DNA from 2 places in the Stenotrophomonas sp. 05N423 genome. Region 2 is predicted to be linked to the other one. Evidence: riboswitches for the same ligand, from Rfam matches in the RefSeq annotation. Region 2 holds a riboswitch; the other holds the start of a gene.

Region 1 (9,943 bases), on a different contig from region 2:
ACAACGACTACAAGGACAAGATCGTCGCCGGCCAGGAGCGCATCGGCCTGACCAACGATACGAAGGGCCAGGTGTTCCAGTGGAGCAATGCGCCGCGGGCCATCATCCGCGGCATGGAAGGCAATCTGAGGGTGCCGCTGCTGGCGGGAGGCGATGTGCTGTCGTGGAACAGCAACGTCACCTGGATGATCGAGAACAAGGACAGGAACAGTGGTCAGCCGCTGTCGATCATCCCGCGCTATACCGTCAATACCTTCCTGGACTGGCAGCCCGGCGAACGCTGGTCGTTCCTGCTGGCCGGCACTTTCTACGGTCGCCAGGAAGCGGCCACGCAGTCCAGCACCACGGGCGCGCCGTTGCCGCCGGATACGCGCGAGGCCTACGACCTGTGGAGCCTCAGCGGGCAGTACCGGATCACCCCGGATGTGCGGCTGGGTGCGGGCGTGGCCAATCTGTTCGACAAGCGCCTGTTCCGCGAAGGCACCACCAGTACCAGCGCCACCGGTGCGGGCGCGGCGACCTACAACGAACCCGGACGCAGCTTCTGGGTGAACCTGACGGTCGGCTTCTGATGGGGAATACGGTTCGGACAACCGGCTGGACCGCGCGGCTGGCGCCGTTTCTCATCGCGTTGCTGGTCGCTTTGCCGGCAGGGGCACAGCCCGATCCCGGTGCGCGCGTCGGCCAGACCGTGGCTGACGCGCGCCTGCGCGGGTACCGCTTCGAGCGGCTTTCCATCGCCTCGGCCGACGGCCAGCGTCACTACCGCGTGCATCTGGCGGTGCCGACGGGCGCCACGCCGGCGCACGGTTTCCCGGTGGCCTGCATGCTCGACGGCAATGCGGTGCTGATGGCGTTGGAGGCGCCACTGCTGGAGCGGTTGGCAGCCAGTGCGCGTCCGCCGGCGCTGGTCCTCATCGCCCACGACAACGACCTGCGCATCGATGGCCCGGCGCGCACGCTGGACTACACGCCGCGGCGTGGCGAAGGCGGGGGCGAGGAGTTCGATGCGAGCGGCAACGGCCGCCGCAGCGGGGGCGCCGACGCGTTCCTCGCGCTGATCGTCGAACGGATCATGCCGGCGGTGCGGCAGCGCGTCGCCATCGACGAGGGCAGGCGGATGCTGTGGGGCCATTCCTATGGCGGGCTGTTCGCGCTGCACGCGCTCGCCACGCGCCCGGATGCCTTCACTGATTACGTGGCGGTCGATCCGTCGCTGTGGTGGGGCGAAGGTTTCATCGTCGATGAGCTGGAGCGCGCCGCGCCGCGGCATCCTGCCGTGTCGGCACGGCTGTGGTTGATGCGGGGCGCACCGGTGGATTCCCGCAGTGGCGACAAGGCGGGCCCGGGCGGGCGCGGTGCGGGCAATGCCGAGGCCGGCAGGCGGCTGGATGAGGCAGTCGCCGACACGCCCGGCATGGAGGTGCGGTACGTGCCCCTGCCCGGTCTGAGCCATGGGCAGACATTGGGTGCCGCCATCGCGCCGGCGCTCCAGGCGCTGGCGGTCGACGCATCGCCGTAGCGCCGGGCCTGCCCGACGGTGGCTCTGCCAGCGATGCCCACCGGAGCAGGCCCCGCTTCCCCAGGCAGGCCGTTGCCATGCCCTTGGCGCCGGGCTGTTCGAACACCTGTCCGATGGGGCCAATCCCGGCCGGTCCGGTTTGCAGCCAGGCGGGTCCTTCAACCCATGGCGTGCTGTTGCATGCCGGCATCCGCATGAAACACCAACGCCCCGGCATGGTGGCCGGGGCGTTGGTGGATCGCCTGTCGCTGGCTTTTCAGAGCGAGCGGTAGCGCAGGGTCAGCTGGTACTCGCGGCCGGGCTGGTTGTACCAGGCCACGGTTTCATATTCGCGGTCGAACACGTTGGCCGCCTTGGCCTGCAGGCTCCATGCCTCGTTGATGGCGTATTCCACGCGCAGGTCCACCGTGCCGTAGCCGGCCAGGCGCAGGCTGTTGGCGGTGTTGTCGAAACGATGGCCGGTGCCGGTGGCGGTCACGCCCACGCGCAGCGCGCCGAAGCCGCGGTCCACGTCGAGGCGGCCGCTGGTACGGGCGCGGCGCGGCAGCCAGTTGTCGTAGCTGGTCGCGCCGCTGGTGTGGTCGCGCGGATCGGTGAAGCTGGCCTGCGCATTGATGTCGAACCCGGCCAGCGACACGAAGCCGGTCAGCTCCGCGCCGCGGATGCGCGCCTTGGCGATGTTGTACGGCGTGTAGGTGCTGTCCAGCGCGATCAGCTGGTCGATGCGCGTTTCATAGGCGTTGAAGGTCCAGTTCCAGCCCTCGGCGTACTGTGCGATGCCGACGTTGACGCTCTTCGATTCTTCCGGCTTCAACGCCGGATTGCTCGACCACGGGTAGTACAGGTCGTTGAAGGTCGGGGCCTTGAAGCCGGTGCCGGCGCTGGCGGTCAGGCGCAGGCCGTTGCCGAAGGCGAAGCCGTAGCCGAGGCTGCCGGTGGTGTGGTTGCCGAACTGCTCGTTGTCGTCGTTGCGTACGCTGGCCTGCAGCGCATGCGCGCCGAACTGGCCCTGGTATTCGACGAACACGCCGGTGTTGTCGCGGCTGTCGATCGCATAGGCCGTGGTGCTGGTGACCTCGTCCTTCTGCCAGTCGGCGCCGGCGGTCAGCTGCTGGCCTTCGGCAAACAGGAAGTCGCCCTGAACACTGGCGGTGTCGCGGCGCGTGTCGAAGGTGGAGACGAAGCTGCGCTTGCCGGCCTGGACGAAGTAGCTGTCGGCCTGGTCGTTGTTGCGGCCGACCTGGGCGGACAGGCGGAACGCCTCGCTGGGCGTCCACAGCAGTTTGCCGCCATACACCTGCTGGTGGTTGTCGGCCTCGTTGCCGCTGTAGATGCTGCCGTCGTATTCGTTGCGGCTGCTGGCGTCGAGCACGTGGCCTTCCACGCTCAGGGTCTGCGCCAGCGCGTAGCCGCCGCGCACGTTGAGCGAGGTGTTGCGGTAGCCGTCGCGGTCGGGTTCATCGACGTAGCAGCCCTGGAACAGCATGGCCGAGCCATTGCAGGCGTTGATGCCGTCGGTCTCCTGCCAGGCGCCCTGCGCCGAGACCCAGCCACGTTCGCCGCGGTTGCTGAAACCGGCGCTGGCCTGGCGCAGGTTGTGGCTGCCGGCGGTCAGCGCCAGGTTCTGCTGCAGGCCCTTGCCGGCGCTGCGGGTGAAGATCTGGATCACGCCGCCGATCGCCTCCGAGCCATACAGGCTCGAACGCGGTCCGCGCACGATCTCCACGCGCTCGATCTGGTCGATGGGCAGGTCCTGCAGCGCCGGCATGCCGCTGGTGGCGGCGCCGATGCGCACGCCGTCGACCAGCACCAGCACCTGATTGGAGGCGGTGCCGCGCATGAACAGCGAAGTGAGCTTGCCGGTGCCGCCCTGGTTGGCGAAATCCAGGCCGGCGCGGCCGCGCAGCAGGTCCAGCACCGAGCCGGCCTGGCTGCGGTCGATCTGCTCGCGGTCGATCACCTGCACCGGCACCACGCTGTCGGCGATGGAGACCGGCGTGCGGGTGGCGGTGACCACGACATCGTCGAGCTCGGTGGGTGCCTGTTCGGCAGCGGCGACGCCCGGCAGCGCGAGCGCCAGGGCGAGGGAAAGGGTGTGGTACGGCAGTTTCATGGGAACTCCTGGATCCGCGCGCTCCCGCGCGGACGGACGGTGGGGGCTGCCAGGAGAAGGGAGTACGACGGAGCGCGCGCACGGCGTCACTGCCGCCGCCATGCCCTCCGCATCGCAACCAGTCGGCTTCCGGGCCGGTCTCCGGGCTCGCAGGCGAAGCGTGTCGACGCTTCCGTCCAGGCGCCTTCCCGTGCGGTGGATGCACAGTGGCGGTATGCCTGTCCTTGTCCTGCTTACCGTTGCGGGGGCAGCGCCGGAATGGCGCGTGCAGGGGCATCCCTGGCATGCGCGGCACCGGCTTCCCGTTTCAACCGGCCGGAGCAAGTCCGGCCGGTCACCCGAAAGTGCGCGCATTCTATGCCATCGCCCGCTCCGCCGCCCGCTCCGCCCGATGGCGGGCGGGCATCGCCGGATTGGCGCCCGGCACGGCACATCGTGGAAGCGGCCCGCGCCCTACAATGCGCGATTGCAACGCGGTATCGGAACACACGTGACAGAAGCATGGTTCACCCGGCCCTGCCCGGCGCCTTCGCAGGCGCACCGGCAGCACGCCATCGCCCGCCAGCGGCAACTGACCAAGCCGGAGGGCGCGCTGGGACGTCTGGAAACACTCGCCATCGAGCTGGCCGCCCTGCAGGGGCGTGAGCAGCCGCAGGCTGCGCGGGTGCCGGTGCTGGTGTTCGCCGGCGACCATGGCGTCGCCGCACAGGGCGTGTCGGCGTATCCGGCGGAGGTGACGGTGCAGATGCTGCGCAACTTCGCCGCCGGCGGTGCTGCCATCGCCGTGCTGTCGCGCGAACTGGGGTTGCCGCTGCATGTCTGGGATGTGGGCAGCCTGGCCGATAAGCCGGTGGCCGGCGTGACCTGCGACAAACCGCGGCGTGGTACCGACGATTTCAGCACCGGTCCGGCGATGACGCCGGCCGACCTCGATGCGGCCTTCGCCGCCGGCCGGCGCGCGGTGGAAACCGCTTGCGGCGACGGCGCGGACCTGCTGCTGCTTGGCGAGATGGGCATCGGCAACACCACCGCGGCCAGCGTACTGGCGGCGGCGCTCGGGCCATTGCCGCTGGTGGAGCTGGTCGGCGCCGGCACCGGCCTGGATGCGGCGCGCATCGCCCACAAGCAGGCCGTGACCGCACGTGCGCTGGCCCTGCATGGCGACGCGATCGCGGCCGCCACCGATCCCGGTCGTGAAGCCCTGCGCCGCGTCGGCGGGTTGGAGATCGCCGCACTGGCCGCGGCCATGATCGCCGCCGCCCAGCGCGGCGTGCCGGTGCTGGTGGACGGTTTCATCGTTTCGGCCGCGGCGCTGGCCGCGGTGCGCATCAATCCATCGCTGCGGCCATGGCTGCTGTTCTCGCACCGCTCGGCCGAGCGTGGCCATGCGCTCATACTCGGGAGCCTGCAGGCCGAACCGCTGCTGCAGCTGGATCTGCGCCTGGGCGAAGGTTCCGGTGCCGCGCTGGCGCTGCCGCTGCTGCGGCTGGCCTGCGCATTGCACAACGGCATGGCGACCTTCGCCGAAGCTGCTGTCGCCGAGCGGAGCGCCGCGCCATGATCCTGGACCTGATGCGCCATGCCTCCACCGGCCGCCAGGGCCATCTGGATGGCCGCACCGATCCGCCGTTGCTCGACGGCGCGATGGATGCGCTGCTGCGCTGTCATGGCGGCGGCCAGTGGAGCCGGGTGATCGCTTCGCCGCGGCGCCGCGCGCTGGATACCGCCACCGCGCTGGTCGCTGGCCGCGACCTGTTCTGCGAGATCCACCCGGATTGGGCCGAACTGGATTTCGGCGACTGGGACGGTCGCCATTACGACGAGATCCCTGCCGAGCTGCTGGCCGGGCTTTACGACGCACCGCACGCGGTGGTGCCGCCCAATGGCGAGAGCTGGCAGCAGTTCCAGTCGCGCATCGACGCGCAGCTGCAGCGACTGCTTGACGAGGACGAAGACGACGGTGCCGGGCCGGTGCTGGTGGTCAGCCACGCCGGCGTGCTGCGGCTGGCGGTGTCGCGAGCGTGCGGCATGCCACTGGCAGCCTTGTGGGCGATGCGCATCGACTACGGCACCCGCGTGCGCCTGCGCGTGGAGCGTGGCGAGGACGGCCAGTTGTGGGGCGAACTGCTGGAGCTGTGCCAGCCATGAGCGTGCGCCGGCTGATCCTGGCCATCCAGTTCCTGACCCGGCTGCCGACGCCGCAGGTGAAGGATTTCCGCGACGACGACCTGAGCCGCGCGGCGGTGTACTACCCGTTGGTCGGCGCGCTCATCGGCGTGCTGCTGGCTGTGCCGCTGTACCTGATCGCCGATCGTCCCTGGTTGGCCGGCGTGCTCACGCTGCTGCTGTGGGTATGGGCGACCGGTGCATTGCACCTGGACGGGCTGGGCGACGTGGCCGACGCTTTCGGGGCCGCGCACCGCGATCCGCAGCGCTTCCTCGAGGTGCTCAAGGATCCGCATATGGGCGTGTTCGGCGTGGTCACGCTGGTGATGCAGCTGCTGCTCAAGTTCGTGCTGCTGACCGAACTCGCCGCCGGTCCGCTGTGGTTCGGCATCGTACTGGTGCCGGCGTGGGCGCGTTGGGGCACGCTGTGGTGGAGCCGCCTGCTGCCTTCGCTGCATGGCGCGGGCATGGCCGAGCGCTTTTCCTGGCAGCTGAGCCTGCGCTCGATGTGGCTGTGGGCGCTGCTGCTGGCGGCGGTCACCGCTTTCGTCGCCTGGCCGCTGTTGCTCGCGCTGCTGCTGGTGCCGCTGATCGCGGCCTGGTGGCGGCGCCGGCTGGGCGGCATTTCCGGCGATTGCCTCGGCGCCAGCGTCGAGGTCACCGAAAGCCTGCTGCTGCTGGCGCTGGTACTGCTGGGCGGCGTCGCACTGCCCCTGCCGTAGCTGCCGGGCTGGCAGGAGGCCGCTTCAATCCTCGCCGAAGCGGATCTCGCCGGTGTCGTCGCCGCTGTCGTCAGGGGCCATATCGGGTTGCATATGGGTCTCGCGCACCGGCCCGGCCATCTGTCCGGCGCGTGCGGTCGGCAACCCGCCGGCCGCGGTTTCGTACTCGGCGACCAGTTGCTGGCGGCGTGCCTCCGGCACTTCCTGCCAGTGGCAGCCGACCAGCGCGCCCTCCAGCGAATAGAGCAGGTTGAGACTGGGCTTGAAGCCGGCGCGGCGTACCTTGACGAAGGCGCCAACCGCGCCGACGGCGGCCAGGTCCTCGGCGCTGCGCAGCCCCACCTGGCGCAGCCACGCCGCGCTCTTGGGGCCGATGTTGCGCAGTTTCAGTGCGCTCATGCCAGCGCCTCGACAAATACCTGGGCGATGGCTTCCAGCCCCGCCTGGTCGTCGGCATCGAAGCGCGAGGTGACCGGGCTGTCCAGGTCGAACACGCCGACCAGCGCGCCGTCATGGACCAGCGGCACCACCAGTTCCGAACGCGAGGCCGAGTCGCAGGCGATGTGGCCCGGGAAGGCGTCCACGTCTTCCACGCGCTGGGTCTGGCGGGTGCTGGCCGCCGCACCGCACACGCCCTTGTGCAGGGGAATGCGCACGCAGGCCGGCAGGCCCTGGAACGGGCCGACCACCAGCTCGGTGCCGTCGAAGAAATAGAAACCCGCCCAGTTGAGCTGCGGCAGCGCGTGATACACCAGCGCCGAGAGGTTGGCGGCGTTGGCAATGCGGTCGGTTTCGCCATGGACGAGCGCGCGGGCCTGGGCCAGCAGCTGGGCGTACTGTTCCGGCTTGCTGCCGGTGAGCGTGGTGGCACTGAACATGCCCAGAGTCTAACCGCTGCCCGCCGGCGGTGGTTCCGCGTGGCGCTCGCGGGAACGGTTCCTGACGGTCGTCCGTTGCTGGCCGGAAGAGGCGAGGCCAGCGATGGCGGCGATAGAGAAATCGCCGGGAGCGATTCCCGATACTCCCTGGCAATCGCCTGAAGGGGCATCGACAGGATGGCGACGACAAAAAGAAAGACCCGGCAACGGGAGAGAGGTCGTTGCCGGGTCCGGACAGGGCGCGGGGGAGGGGGTTCCGCGCGCTGTTGAGAGGGTGCGTCAGCTGGCCTTGGCGCGTGGGCGCCTGGCGGTACTGCTCTGGAACGGTTGCCCGGCCAGTTCGGCCAGTGCCTGCCCGGTCTTCAGGCCCAGGCCAGCGATTTCCTGCCCGGCCGTCGCCAGCCGCTGCAGGTTTTCCTGCGCCACCTGCAGGCCCTTGGGCAGCAGCGACGGCAGGTCGGCCTGCGGGCCGGGTTGCGCCAGTTCGCCGAGGAAGCCGGCGGTGGCGTTGGCATTGCGTTCGAAAGTGCGCAGCTGCACGCCGAACGCGCTTTCCGCGTTCTCCAGTGCCAGCCGGTTGGCGCGATTGGCCAGTGCCGCGAACTGCCGGGTGTAGCCGCTGATACCGTCGTCGAACCGGGCAGCCATGGCCGTGCTCCGTCATTTGTTGCGACGCAGCATAATGCCGGGTGCGGTAGTGCGGAAGCCCGGCGCCTGCCGCCGCCGGGGAATCGTTCAGGTCAGCTGCCGCGGTAGCGGCAGCCGGAGGTGCAGGTCTCGTGCACGGTCACCGCGCTCAACTGCGGCAACGCCGGCCTGAGCCGGTCCCAGATCCAGATCGCCAGGCGCTCGCTGGTCGGGTTTTCCAGCCCCGGGATGTCGTTGAGGTAGTGATGGTCGAGCTGATCGTAAAGCGGCTGGAAGGCCGCCTTGATGTCGCCGAAATCCATCACCCAGCCGGACTCGGCGCCGGGTTCGCCGCTCACCTCCAGGCGCACGCGGAACGAGTGCCCGTGCAGGCGCGCGCACTTGTGGCCGGTCGGGACGTTGGGCAGCCGGTGGGCGGCCTCGAGGGTGAAATCTTTGAAGATATCCATGCCGCGATTGTAACGGTCAGAGCAGGAAATCCCTTGCGCCGGAAATCGATCCGCTCAGGGGAATGAAGGGGACGCATGCGCTTTCCGCCATATCCGCATGAAGGCAGGTGACGGGCCCACCTGGAGCGTTGGATACGGCTTGTCCTTGTCCTTGTCCTTGTCCGGGGCCGGCCCTCCGCAGGGCTAAGGAAAAGGAAACGGCCGCAATGCGGCCGTTTCCTTTCTCCGGTACCGGGCGTCGGTCAGACCGCGCTGTTCGGCCGTGATGCGTTGCCGCGGCCACGGCCGCCGCGTCGGCGGCGTGCCGCACCGGCCGGCTGGCCTTCGCGGCGCTGGCTGTTGCCTTCGCCACGCGGCGCGCCGGAGGGCGCGCCCGCGCCGCCACGGCGCTGGCTCGGATTGTTGTCGCGGTGGCCGGCAGGGCGGCCACCGTTGCCGCGACGCGGCGGACGTTCGCCGCCCGGCTGCTCGGCCTTGCCGGGGGCGCTGTTGCCCCAGCGGATCGGCGTCTGCGGCTCGAAACCGGCCACGTCTCGGATGTCCATGTCGCGATCGAGCAGGCGCACGATCTGGCGCAGGTACTTGGCGTCTTCCTGCGCCACCAGCGAGACCGCCTGGCCGCTGGCGCCATTGCGGCCGGTGCGGCCGATGCGGTGCACGTAATCCTCGGCCACCATCGGCAGGTCGTAGTTGATGACCTTGGGCAGCTCGTTGATGTCGATGCCGCGGGCGGCGATGTCGGTGGCCACGAGCACGGTGACGCGGCCGGCCTTGAAGTCGCCCAGCGCGCGCAGGCGCTGGCTCTGGCTCTTGTTGCCGTGGATCGCCGCGGTCTTGATGCCGGACTTGTCCAGGAACGTGGCCAGCTTGTCGCTGCCGTGCTTGGTCTTGGCGAAGACCAGGGTCTGCTCGCGCGAATCCTGGGCCAGCAGGTGCAGCAGCAGTTCGCGCTTGCGCCCGGCATCGACCGGGTGCACACGGTGGGCGATGGTCTCGGCCACGGTGTTGCGCGGGGTCACCATCACCTCGCGCGGGTTGCGCATGAATTCCAGCGCCAGCTGCTTGATCGGGTCGGCGAAGGTGGCCGAGAACAGCAGGGTCTGGCGGTTCTGCTTGGGCAGCTTGGCCAGGATGCGCTTGATCGAGGGCAGAAAACCCATGTCGAGCATGCGGTCGGCCTCGTCCAGGATCAGCACCTCGATGCCGGACAGATCGACGCTGCGGCGCTCCAGGTGGTCGATCAGACGGCCCGGGCAGGCCACCAGCAGGTCCACGCCACGGCGCAGGATGTCGAGCTGGTTGCCCATGCCGACGCCGCCGTAGATGCAGGTGCTGGGGATGCGCAGGTACTTGCTGTAGCCGCGCAGGCTGTCATGCACCTGGGTGGCCAGTTCGCGGGTGGGGGTGAGGATCAGCGCGCGCGGCCGGCGCGGGCCGCTGCGCAC
Region 2 (9,943 bases):
CGGGTCCAGCTTCTTGCGCAGGCGGCCGATGAACACTTCCAGCACATTGGAATCGCGGTCGAAGTCCTGCTGGTAGATGTGCTCGGTCAGGTCGGCCTTGGAGACCAGTTCGCCGGCATGCATCATCAGGTACTCGAGCACCTTGTACTCGTAGCTGGTCAGGTCGACATTGCTGCCGGCCACGCTGACCGTCTGCGCGGCCAGGTCCAGCGCGACCGGTCCGCACTCCAGCGTCGGCTTGGACCAGCCGGCGGCGCGGCGCAGCAGCGCGTTGACGCGGGCCAGCAGCTCTTCGACATGGAACGGCTTGACCAGGTAGTCGTCGGCGCCCTGCTTCAGGCCCTCGACCTTGTCCTGCCAGCTCGAACGCGCGGTCAGGATAAGCACCGGGAACTTCTTGCCTTCGTCGCGCAGCGCCTTGATCAGTTCCATGCCCGACATCTTGGGCAGGCCCAGATCGATGATGCCGACATCGAACGGCACCTCGCGGCCCATGTACAGACCTTCCTCGCCGTCCTGCGCGGCATCGACGGCAAAGCCTTCGCGCTTCAGCCGGGCTGCCAGGGTCTCGCGCAGCGGGGCTTCGTCTTCGACCAGAAGGATACGCATGAACTCTCCCTAGTTGCTTGGCCGGCGGTCACCGGCATGTGTAAGCGGATTGCGGGACAACTATCGCTGTTCAGGAGTTATCGCCGCGTGGTGGCTGCTCGACCTGGCGCGGCCCCCGGGGCGCCCGTGGCGACGGCGGCGCGTCGTCCATGTAGCGCACCCGGCCGCGGTCGTCCATGTACTTGACCCGGTTGATGTCGCGGCCGTCGTAAGGCACGCGCTCGGCGCCGAGGATGCGGCCGCCGGTCTCGCGCTGGACGCGCCGCACGGCATCGGACAGCGAGCCGGCGTTGTCGCGCATGCGCGGACGCGTTTCCCGCTCGCCACCGCGCATCTGCTCCTGCCGGCTGTCCTGCCGACCATCCTGCGCCCAGGCCTTCGCCATCGGCGTGCCGGCCGCGAAGGCGGCAGCGGCGGCGAGGACAAGAATGTGACGCGGAACCGGAAGCATGGGGGTGATCCTATCGGACTGCGGCGGATCGTTCAAAATCCGTGAAACAAGGGTCCACGGGAATTTTCACGAGACTCACGAAATCGAGGCAAATTCTTGATTTTTAGGGGTGAATCCGATCTGAACTCTCCCCGCCCGCCGCCCGCTTCGTTCAGCTATATGAGCAAAATGAATACGTACCGAGGCCTCAGGCCGCCACCCGCGCCGCCTGCTCGCGGGTGACCTGCACGGCCTGCTCGACCAGCGACCAGTCGGCTCCGGGCCGATGGGCGCCCTCGCTGAGCACCTTGCGGAAGGCGCGGCCACCCGGCTGGCCGTGGTACAGCCCGAGCAGGTGGCGGGTGATGTGTTTGAGCGCCAGTCCGCCCTGCAGCCGGGACTCGACGTAGGGGCGCATCTGCTCGAGCAGGTCCTCGCGGCTGCGAAGCGGTGCGCCGGTCTGCGCCGCTTCGAGCAGATGCAGGACATACGGGTCGTGGTAGGCCGCCCGGCCCAGCATCACCCCGTCCACGTGCGCCAGCTGCGCCTGCGCCGCCTCGACCGTGGCCAGGCCGCCGTTGAGCACCACCGGCAGGGCCGGGCGTTCGGCCTTGAGCCGCCAGGCCCAGTCGTAGCGCAGCGGCGGGATCTCGCGGTTCTCCTTGGGCGACAGGCCCTTCAGCCACGCATTGCGCGCGTGCACGACGACCATGGCCGCACCGGCCTGCACCTGGCGGTCCACGAAAGCGGCGAAGGCGCCGTAGTCGTTGTCCTCGTCCACGCCCAGCCGGCACTTCACTGTGACCGGGATATCCACCACCGCGGTCATCGCCGCCACGCACTCGCCCACCAGTTCCGGCTCGCGCATCAGGCAGGCGCCGAAACGGCCGGCCAGCACGCGGTCTGAGGGGCAACCGCAGTTGAGGTTGACCTCGTCATAGCCCCAGTCGGCGGCAATGCGCGCGGCCTGCGCCAGCAGTGCCGGATCGCTGCCGCCGAGCTGCAGCGCGAGCGGATGCTCGCCAGCGTCGAAATCGAGCAGCCGCTGGCGGTCGCCATGGATCACCGCATTGGCGTGCACCATCTCGGTATAGAGCCGTGCGCCGGGCGCAAGGATCCGGTGGAACGCCCGGCAATGGGTGTCCGTCCAGTCCATCATCGGCGCGACGGACAGGCGCAGGGAGGCGGCATAGCGCGGATCGTGGTTCGGCTGCAAAACGGATTCTTCCGGGTGTGGCGTCGGCTTCACCTGCGGCCTGTGGCGGCTGCGCAGGGATGCCAAGGGTAAACGAAGCGCCTGAACGGGGCCGCTCCCCGGGGCCGGCCATGACCGGGCGACGCCGGCGCGGGGCGGGCGCTGCGGATGGATGCGGCAAGGCGCACGCCGCCAGGCCGGGCGAGAATACGCCCATGAACGCCTACCTCCTGCTTGCCTGCGCCATCGTCCTGGAAGTCGTCGCCACCTCCCTGCTCAAGGCCTCCGACGGCATGAGCCGTCTGTGGCCGACGCTGGGCGCACTGGCCGGCTATGGCCTGTGCTTCTGGCTGCTGTCGATGGTGATGAAGTCGGTGCCGACCGGCATCGCCTACGCGATCTGGTCCGGGGTGGGCATCGTGCTGATCTCGCTGATCGGTCTGGTCGTGTTCCGGCAGAAGCTCGACCTGCCGGCGCTGGTCGGCATCGCGCTGATCTGCGCCGGCGTGGTGGTGATCAATGTGTTCTCGCGCACGACCGCGCACTGAGCCACGGCGTCCTCCTTGCGCTTTCTGGATCCATGCCGCGGCGGCGCTTGACCGCCGCCGCGCGCCTGCCTATCGTGTGCGCGCCGAAGGTATCCATCGCTTTATTCGGATGAAGGGATGGAATTAAACGGGAATCCGGTGAAGCGCGCCCGCAAGGCCCGCCATTCCGGAGCTGCCCCGCAGCGGTGAATGGAAACGACCGCCGTCATCGAGCACTGGGCCAAGGCCCGGGAAGCGACGGCCACTAGGCGGACGCAACCGCGTCCATGTCCATCAGCCCGAATACCGGCCTGGGCCGGGAGGCACGTCGCCTCCTGTTTCGACCTGGCGTCTCCGCGGGGAGGCGGCCGGAACCGTCCGCACGTCCGTGCGGCGGCGCCGCCTGCCTTTGCCCTGGAGCCCGGTTCGCCCGCGGGGGCGAAGGTCGCTGGCGGGGTGGCTGGCCGATCCGACAGGGATCAGCACGACATCGCGCGGTTCCTTCGTTCCTCAATGCCCAAGCAATGAGGAGTGCCATGACAACCGTTACCAACCTGGGGTTTCCCCGCATCGGCGCACGCCGCGAACTCAAGCGCGCGCTGGAAAGCCACTGGCGCGGCGAGAGCGATGCCGCGCAGCTGCAGGCCACCGCCGCGGAGCTGCGCGTGCGCCATTGGAAGCTGCAATGCGAGTCCGGCGTTGACCTGCCGCCGAGCAACGACTTTTCGCTGTACGACCATGTGCTCGACACCGCGTTCCTGTTCGACGCCATTCCCGCCCGCTACCGCGCCCTCGCCGACCGCGAGCCGCTGGCCGCGTACTTCGCGATGGCGCGCGGCCTGCAGCAGCCGGGCATCGACGTGCCTGCGCTGGAAATGACCAAGTGGTTCGACACCAACTACCACTACCTGGTGCCGGAACTGCAGGCCGGCCAGGGCTTCGCGCTGCGCGGCGACAAGCCGTTGGCCGAATACCGCGAGGCGAAGGCGCTGGGCATCCAGACCCGCCCGGTGCTGCTGGGGCCGGTGAGTTTCCTGCTGCTGTCCAAGACCATCGACGGCAGCGATCCGCTGGCCCTGCTCGATGCCCTGCTGCCGGTCTACGCGCAATTGCTTGAAGCCTTGAAGGCCGAAGGCGCGCAGTGGGTGCAGCTGGACGAACCCGCGCTGGTGCAGGACCTGGACGATGCCGCCCGCGCCGCATTCAAGCAAGCCTATGCCCGCCTGGCCGATGGCCCGCGCCCGGACATCCTGCTGGCCACCTACTTCGGCGCACTCGAGGACAACCTCGCCCTGGCCACGTCGCTGCCGGTGCAGGGCCTGCACGTGGACCTGGTGCGCGCGCCCGAACAACTCGATGCCGTCCTGCGCGCACTGCCGGCCAGCCGCGTGCTGTCGCTGGGCCTGATAGACGGCCGCAACATCTGGCGCAACCCGCTGGACAACGCGCTGATCCTCGCCCGCTATGCCCACGGCCACCGGGGTGGCGAGCGGCTGTGGCTGGCACCTTCGTGCTCGCTGCTGCACTGCCCGGTCGACCTGTCGCTGGAGAAGAAGCTCGATGCCGAACTGTGCGGCTGGCTGGCGTTCTCGCGGCAGAAGCTGGAGGAACTGCGGCGGCTTGCCGATGCGCTGGATGGCCGCGAGGGCGCCGAAGCGGCACTGGCGCCCGCCCGCGAAGCCATCGAATCGCGGCGCCGCTCGCCGCGCGTGCACAACGCCGCAGTCAAGGCGCGCGTGGCCGCGCTTACCGCCGCCGATGCCGCCCGCGCCACGCCGCATGCGCAACGTCTGCCGCTGCAGGCGACGGCGCTGCGCCTGCCGCCCTTCCCCACCACCACCATCGGCTCGTTCCCGCAGACACAGGAAGTGCGCGAGGCCCGCGCCCGCAACAAATCGGGCAAGCTCTCCGACGCCGACTACGAGGCCTTCCTCGCCGCGCAGACCGAGCAGTGTGTCCGCGTGCAGGAGCAGATCGGCCTGGATGTTCTGGTGCATGGCGAGTTCGAGCGCAACGACATGGTCGAGTACTTCGGCGAACAGCTCGACGGCTTCGCCTTCACCGGCAATGGCTGGGTGCAGAGCTATGGCTCGCGCTGCGTGAAGCCGCCGGTCATCTATGGCGACGTCAGCCGCCCCGCGCCGATGACGGTGCGCTGGTCGCAGTACGCGCAATCGCTGACCGGGCGGCCGATGAAGGGCATGCTCACCGGCCCGGTGACGGTGCTGCAGTGGTCGTTCGTGCGCGACGACCAGGAGCGTGCGCAGACCTGCCGGCAGATCGCGCTCGCGCTGCGCGACGAAGTCAACGATCTGGAAGCGGCCGGCATCGCCGCCATCCAGATCGACGAGCCGGCGCTGCGCGAGGGCCTGCCATTGCGCCAGGCGCAGCGGCAGCGATATCTGGACTGGGCCGTGGAGGCGTTCCGCATCGCCGCCAGCGGCGTGGCCGACGCCACCCAGATCCATACCCACATGTGCTACGCGCAGTTCAACGACATCATCGACTCGGTGGCGGCGCTGGACGCGGACGTGATCTCGATCGAGACCTCGCGCTCGCGCATGGAACTGCTCGATGCGTTCGCGCGCTTCGACTATCCCAACCAGGTCGGGCCGGGCGTGTACGACATCCACTCCCCGCGTGTGCCCGACCGCGCCGAGATGGTCGAACTGCTGCGCAAAGCCATCGAGGTGCTGCCGGCGGAAAAACTGTGGGTGAACCCGGACTGCGGCCTGAAGACCCGCGCCTGGCCGGAGACGCGCGCCGCGCTGGAGGCGATGGTGGAAGCGGCGCAGGTGCTGCGCGGCGAGTTCGCCGCTGCCTGAGCAATGCCACGGAGGCCCGGTGCCGGGCCTCCGCGGTCAATTGACGGCCAACCCGGGCAGTTCCACCGACACCACGCCTTCGATGCGGCCCAGCTGTTCCGCCTTGGCCAGCATCTGCTCGCGCGGCAGTGGCGGGTCGCAATCGATATCGACGATGTCGTTGTCCTGTTCGCGCGGGCGCAGGGTGATGCGCTTCACCGGCAGGCCGGCATCGCTGGCCGCCGCTTCGACACGCGCCAGCGGCGTGCCCACCGCCACGCGCAGGCGCAGCCGGCCGCTGCGCGCGCGGCGGCGCAGGTAACGCTGCTCCAGCGGTTTGAGCAACGCCAGGATCGCCCACATCAACACCGTTGCCATGATCGCCGCCGCATACAGGCCGGAACCCGCGGCCAGGCCGACCGACGCCACCGCCCACAGCCCCGCCGCCGTGGTCAGGCCGCGGATCACCTGCTCGCGCTGCAGGAACAGGATGGTGCCGGCGCCGAGGAAGCCGACGCCGCTGACCACCTGCGCGGCGATGCGCGAAGGATCGAGCTGGATGTTGGGATGGTCCAGCACGTCGAAGAAGCCGAACGCGGACACGATGACGGCCAGCGCCGAGCCCACGCAGACGAGCATGTGCGTGCGCAGGCCCGCCGCCCATTCCAGGCGCCCGCGGTTGATGCCGATCACCGCACCAAGCAGGGCCGCCAGCAGCAGCCGCAGGCCAAGTTCCCACCACTGGATCATTGCCGCCTCCCCGTCGCTTGCCGTTGCCGCAGTGTAGGCCGTTGCGCCCGCTGCGCCGCATCGCGTCGTGAACGCTGCAGACCCGGCGCCGGCCGGTGCGGCGTTACACTCCATGGCCCCCCGCACCGGAACCTGCGATGTACGGCAATGACACAGCCCTGCTGGTGATCGACCTGCAACCCGATTTCATGCCCGGCGGCGCGCTGCCCTGCCACCAGGGCGATGCCATCGTGCCGGGCATCGCCGCACTGCTCGCGCAGCGCCGCTACGCGACCGTCGTCGCCACGCAGGACTGGCACCCGGCCGACCACGCCTCGTTCGCCAGCCAGCACGCCGGGCGCAGGCCGTTCGAGTCGATCGAACTGCACGGCCATGCGCAGACGCTGTGGCCGGACCACTGCGTACAGGGCAGCCCGGGCGCAGCGCTGCACCCGCAGGTGGACTGGAACAGTGCCGACCTGATCCTGCGCAAGGGCAGCGACCGCCAGGTGGATTCGTACAGCGCGTTCCGCGAGAACTTCGGTCCGCAGGGCGACCGCCCGGCCACCGGCCTGGCCGGCTGGCTGCATGAGCGCGGCATCGCCGAGGTGCACGTGTGCGGGCTGGCGCGCGACTACTGCGTGCTGTGGAGCGCGCAGGACGCAGCCATCAGCGGCTTCCGCGTGCGCTTCCTGTGGGAACTGACGCGACCGGTGTCGGCGGACAACGACGAAGCCACGCGCATCGCGCTGATCGAGGCCGGGATCGCCATCGAGAAGTGATCCCCTGGCTCAGCGGAACACCACCGTGCGGTGGCCGTTGAGCAGGATGCGGTGTTCGACGTGGCGGCGCACCGCACGGGCCAGCACCAGCGATTCGGTATCGCTGCCCAGCCGCACCAGGTCGCGCGGCGTCATGGCATGGTCCACGCGGGCGACGTCCTGTTCGATGATCGGGCCTTCGTCCAGGTCGCTGGTGACGTAGTGCGCGGTGGCGCCGATGATCTTGACCCCGCGTGCGTGCGCCTGGTGGTAGGGCTGGGCGCCCTTGAAGCTGGGCAGGAAGCTGTGGTGGATGTTGATCGCGCGCCCGGCCAGCGCGGTGCACAGCTGCGGCGTGAGGATCTGCATGTAGCGCGCCAGCACCACCAGATCGATGCTTTCGCGTTCGACCAGATCCAGGATCTGCCGCTCCTGCTGCGCGCGGTTTTCCGCGTTCACCGGCAGGTGCTGGAACGGCACGCCATAGGAACCGGCCAGCGCGGCGAAGTCGCCGTGGTTGGAAGCCACCGCGGCGATGTCTACTTTCAGCTGCCGGCTGTGGGCGCGGAACAGCAGGTCGTTGAGGCAATGGCCCTGCTTGCTGACCAGCACCAGCAACCGCGCGCGGCGGCGGGCGTCGTGCAGTTGCCAGTCCATCGCGAACTCTGCACCAAGCCGCCGCAGGCGCTCGCGCACGCCGGGTTCCTCGCCGGCCGCGGCCATGTCGAAATGCACCCGCAGGAAGAAGCGGCCGCTTTCCTCGTCACCGAACTGCTGGGCGTCGAGGATGTTGCAGCCGGCCTCGAACAGCAGGCCTGAAACGCGGTAGACGATGCCGGTACGGTCCGGACAGGAAAGCGTGAGGATGTAGTCGGGGCGCATCGCCGGAGTCTAGCGACGCACGAAATTTTCCGGGGAAACCAAACAAGGCCGCCGTAGCTGCGGGGCTCGCCCCGCAGAGCCCCTGCCGGGAAAGCCCCGTGCCGGGCGAGCCCGGCACCTACACGAACAGCTCGCGCAGGCCGTGCGGCTGGCAGCGCAGGTACTGCGGCGCGGCGTGCACCTGCGCACCGAGCTCGGCGGCCGCATGCCACGGCCAGCGCGGGTCGTAGAGGATGCCGCGGGCGATGCCGATGGCGTCGGCGTGGCCCTCGGCCAGGATGGTTTCGGCCTGGCGCGGCTCGGTGATCAGGCCCACCGCGATCACCGGCGTGGCGACCTGCGCCTTGATCGCACCGGCCAGCGATACCTGGTAGCCCGGGCCGACCGGAATCCGCTGGCGCGGGTCCAGCCCGCCGCTGGAGACATGGATGAAATCGCTGCCGCGCGCCTCCAGCACCTTGGCCACGGCGATGCTCTGGGCCACATCCCAGCCGCCCTCCACCCAGTCGGTGGCGGAAATGCGCACGCCCACCGCGACGCTGGCCGGCACCACGGCACGTACCGCATCGAACACGCGCAGCAGCAGGCGCATGCGGTTCTCCAGTGCGCCGCCGTATTCGTCTTCGCGCCGGTTGCTCAGCGGCGACAGGAACTGGTGCAGCAGGTAGCCATGCGCGGCATGGATCTCGATCAGTTCCAGCCCCAGCCGTGCCGCACGGCGCGCGGCGGCGGCGAATGCCTCCACCACCGCGTCGATGCCGGCCGCGTCCAGCGCCTGCGGCACCGGGTCGCCCGCATTGAACGGCAGCGCCGACGGCGCCGCCACCTGCCAGCCATGCGCGTGCCCCGGCGCAATGGCGCCGCCGCCATCCCAGGGGCGCGCCGTCGAGGCCTTGCGCCCGGCATGGGCGAGCTGGATGCCGATGGGCATCTTCGACCAGCGCCGCACCGAGGCCAGCACCTCGCCCAGCGCCGCTTCGGTGGCGTCGTCCCACAGGCCGAGGTCGGCCCAGCTGATGCGACCACGCGCTTCCACCGCGGTGGCTTCCAGGATCATCAATCCGGCGCCGGACTGCGACAGCGTGCCCAGGTGCTGGGCGTGCCAGTCGGTGGCACGGCCTTCATCGGCCGAGTACTGGCACATCGGCGCGATGACGATGCGGTTGGAAAGGGACAACGGGCCGAGCGACAGCGGCGAAAACAGATGGCTCACGTGGGGGGTGATCCGGTTGGGGGGCGCCCATTGCACTCCCGCACCCCGGCCGGTTCAACCGGAACCGTGGATCACTGCGTCTTGGAACCGACGCGCCCCCCATCCAGCAGGAAGGCCAGCGCCTGCGCACAGGGCTGCTCGATCTTCAGCGACAGCAGGGCGTCGGCACGGGTGCGGCCGAGGTTGACCGCCGCCACCGGCAACCCGGCCCTGGCGGCGGCATCGACGAAGCGGAAGCCGGAATAGACCATCAACGACGAGCCCACCACCAGCACCGCGTCGGCGCGCTGCAGGTGTGCGTGCACCGCGGCCACGCGTTCGCGCGGCACGTTCTCGCCGAAGAACACCACGTCCGGCTTGAGCAGGCCGCCGCAGGTCGTGCAGTCCGGCACCACGAAGCCGTCGAAGTCGCCCTCCAGGTCGGCGTCGCCGTCGGGCGCCTGCGCCGCCTGCAAGGCCGCCCAGGCGGGATTGGCGTCGAGCAGGCGCTGCTGCAGCACCTCGCGCGACGAGCGCGTCTCGCAGCCCATGCAGCGCACCTCGTCCAGCCGTCCATGCAGGTCGATCACGCTGCGGCTGCCGGCGCGCTGGTGCAGGCCGTCCACGTTCTGGGTCAGCAGCAGTTCGACCCTGCCGGCCGCCTCCAGTGCGGCCAGAGCGTGGTGGGTGGCGTTGGGCCGGGCCTGGCCGAAGCGCGGCCAGCCGACCAGGCTGCGCGCCCAGTAGCGCCGGCGCACCGCGGGGTCGGCCATGAACGCGCGGTAGTCCACCGGCGGCGTGCGCTTCCACTGCC

Evidence for each region. Region 2 has a riboswitch for cobalamin ahead of metE (5-methyltetrahydropteroyltriglutamate--homocysteine S-methyltransferase). Riboswitches for the same ligand answer to the same signal wherever they lie in the genome.
Region 1: another riboswitch for cobalamin. It lies ahead of btuB (TonB-dependent vitamin B12 receptor); the one in region 2 lies ahead of metE (5-methyltetrahydropteroyltriglutamate--homocysteine S-methyltransferase).

What each region holds. Positions count from the first base shown of each region.
Region 1 covers NZ_JBFTMV010000009.1:5,289-15,231, forward strand. Annotated here, with positions in the region: gene AC1DGW_RS13625 (TonB-dependent siderophore receptor) at 1-572, shown strand, start outside; gene AC1DGW_RS13630 (alpha/beta hydrolase) at 572-1,522, shown strand; gene btuB (TonB-dependent vitamin B12 receptor) at 1,779-3,635, opposite strand; cobalamin riboswitch at 3,751-3,992, opposite strand; gene cobT (nicotinate-nucleotide--dimethylbenzimidazole phosphoribosyltransferase) at 4,126-5,196, shown strand; gene AC1DGW_RS13645 (histidine phosphatase family protein) at 5,193-5,783, shown strand; gene cobS (adenosylcobinamide-GDP ribazoletransferase) at 5,780-6,523, shown strand; gene AC1DGW_RS13655 (TfoX/Sxy family protein) at 6,548-6,922, opposite strand; gene AC1DGW_RS13660 (GAF domain-containing protein) at 6,919-7,401, opposite strand; gene AC1DGW_RS13665 (phasin family protein) at 7,681-8,049, opposite strand; gene queD (6-carboxytetrahydropterin synthase QueD) at 8,142-8,498, opposite strand; gene AC1DGW_RS13675 (DEAD/DEAH box helicase) at 8,741-9,943, opposite strand, start outside.
Region 2 covers NZ_JBFTMV010000007.1:11,226-21,168, forward strand. Annotated here, with positions in the region: gene AC1DGW_RS11880 (response regulator transcription factor) at 1-609, opposite strand, end outside; gene AC1DGW_RS11885 (PepSY domain-containing protein) at 680-1,060, opposite strand; gene dusA (tRNA dihydrouridine(20/20a) synthase DusA) at 1,248-2,255, opposite strand; gene AC1DGW_RS11895 (SMR family transporter) at 2,450-2,782, shown strand; cobalamin riboswitch at 2,853-3,090, shown strand; gene metE (5-methyltetrahydropteroyltriglutamate--homocysteine S-methyltransferase) at 3,298-5,586, shown strand; gene AC1DGW_RS11905 (MgtC/SapB family protein) at 5,623-6,315, opposite strand; gene pncA (bifunctional nicotinamidase/pyrazinamidase) at 6,453-7,076, shown strand; gene purU (formyltetrahydrofolate deformylase) at 7,086-7,937, opposite strand; gene AC1DGW_RS11920 (NADH:flavin oxidoreductase/NADH oxidase) at 8,056-9,150, opposite strand; gene AC1DGW_RS11925 (NAD-dependent protein deacetylase) at 9,222-9,943, opposite strand, start outside.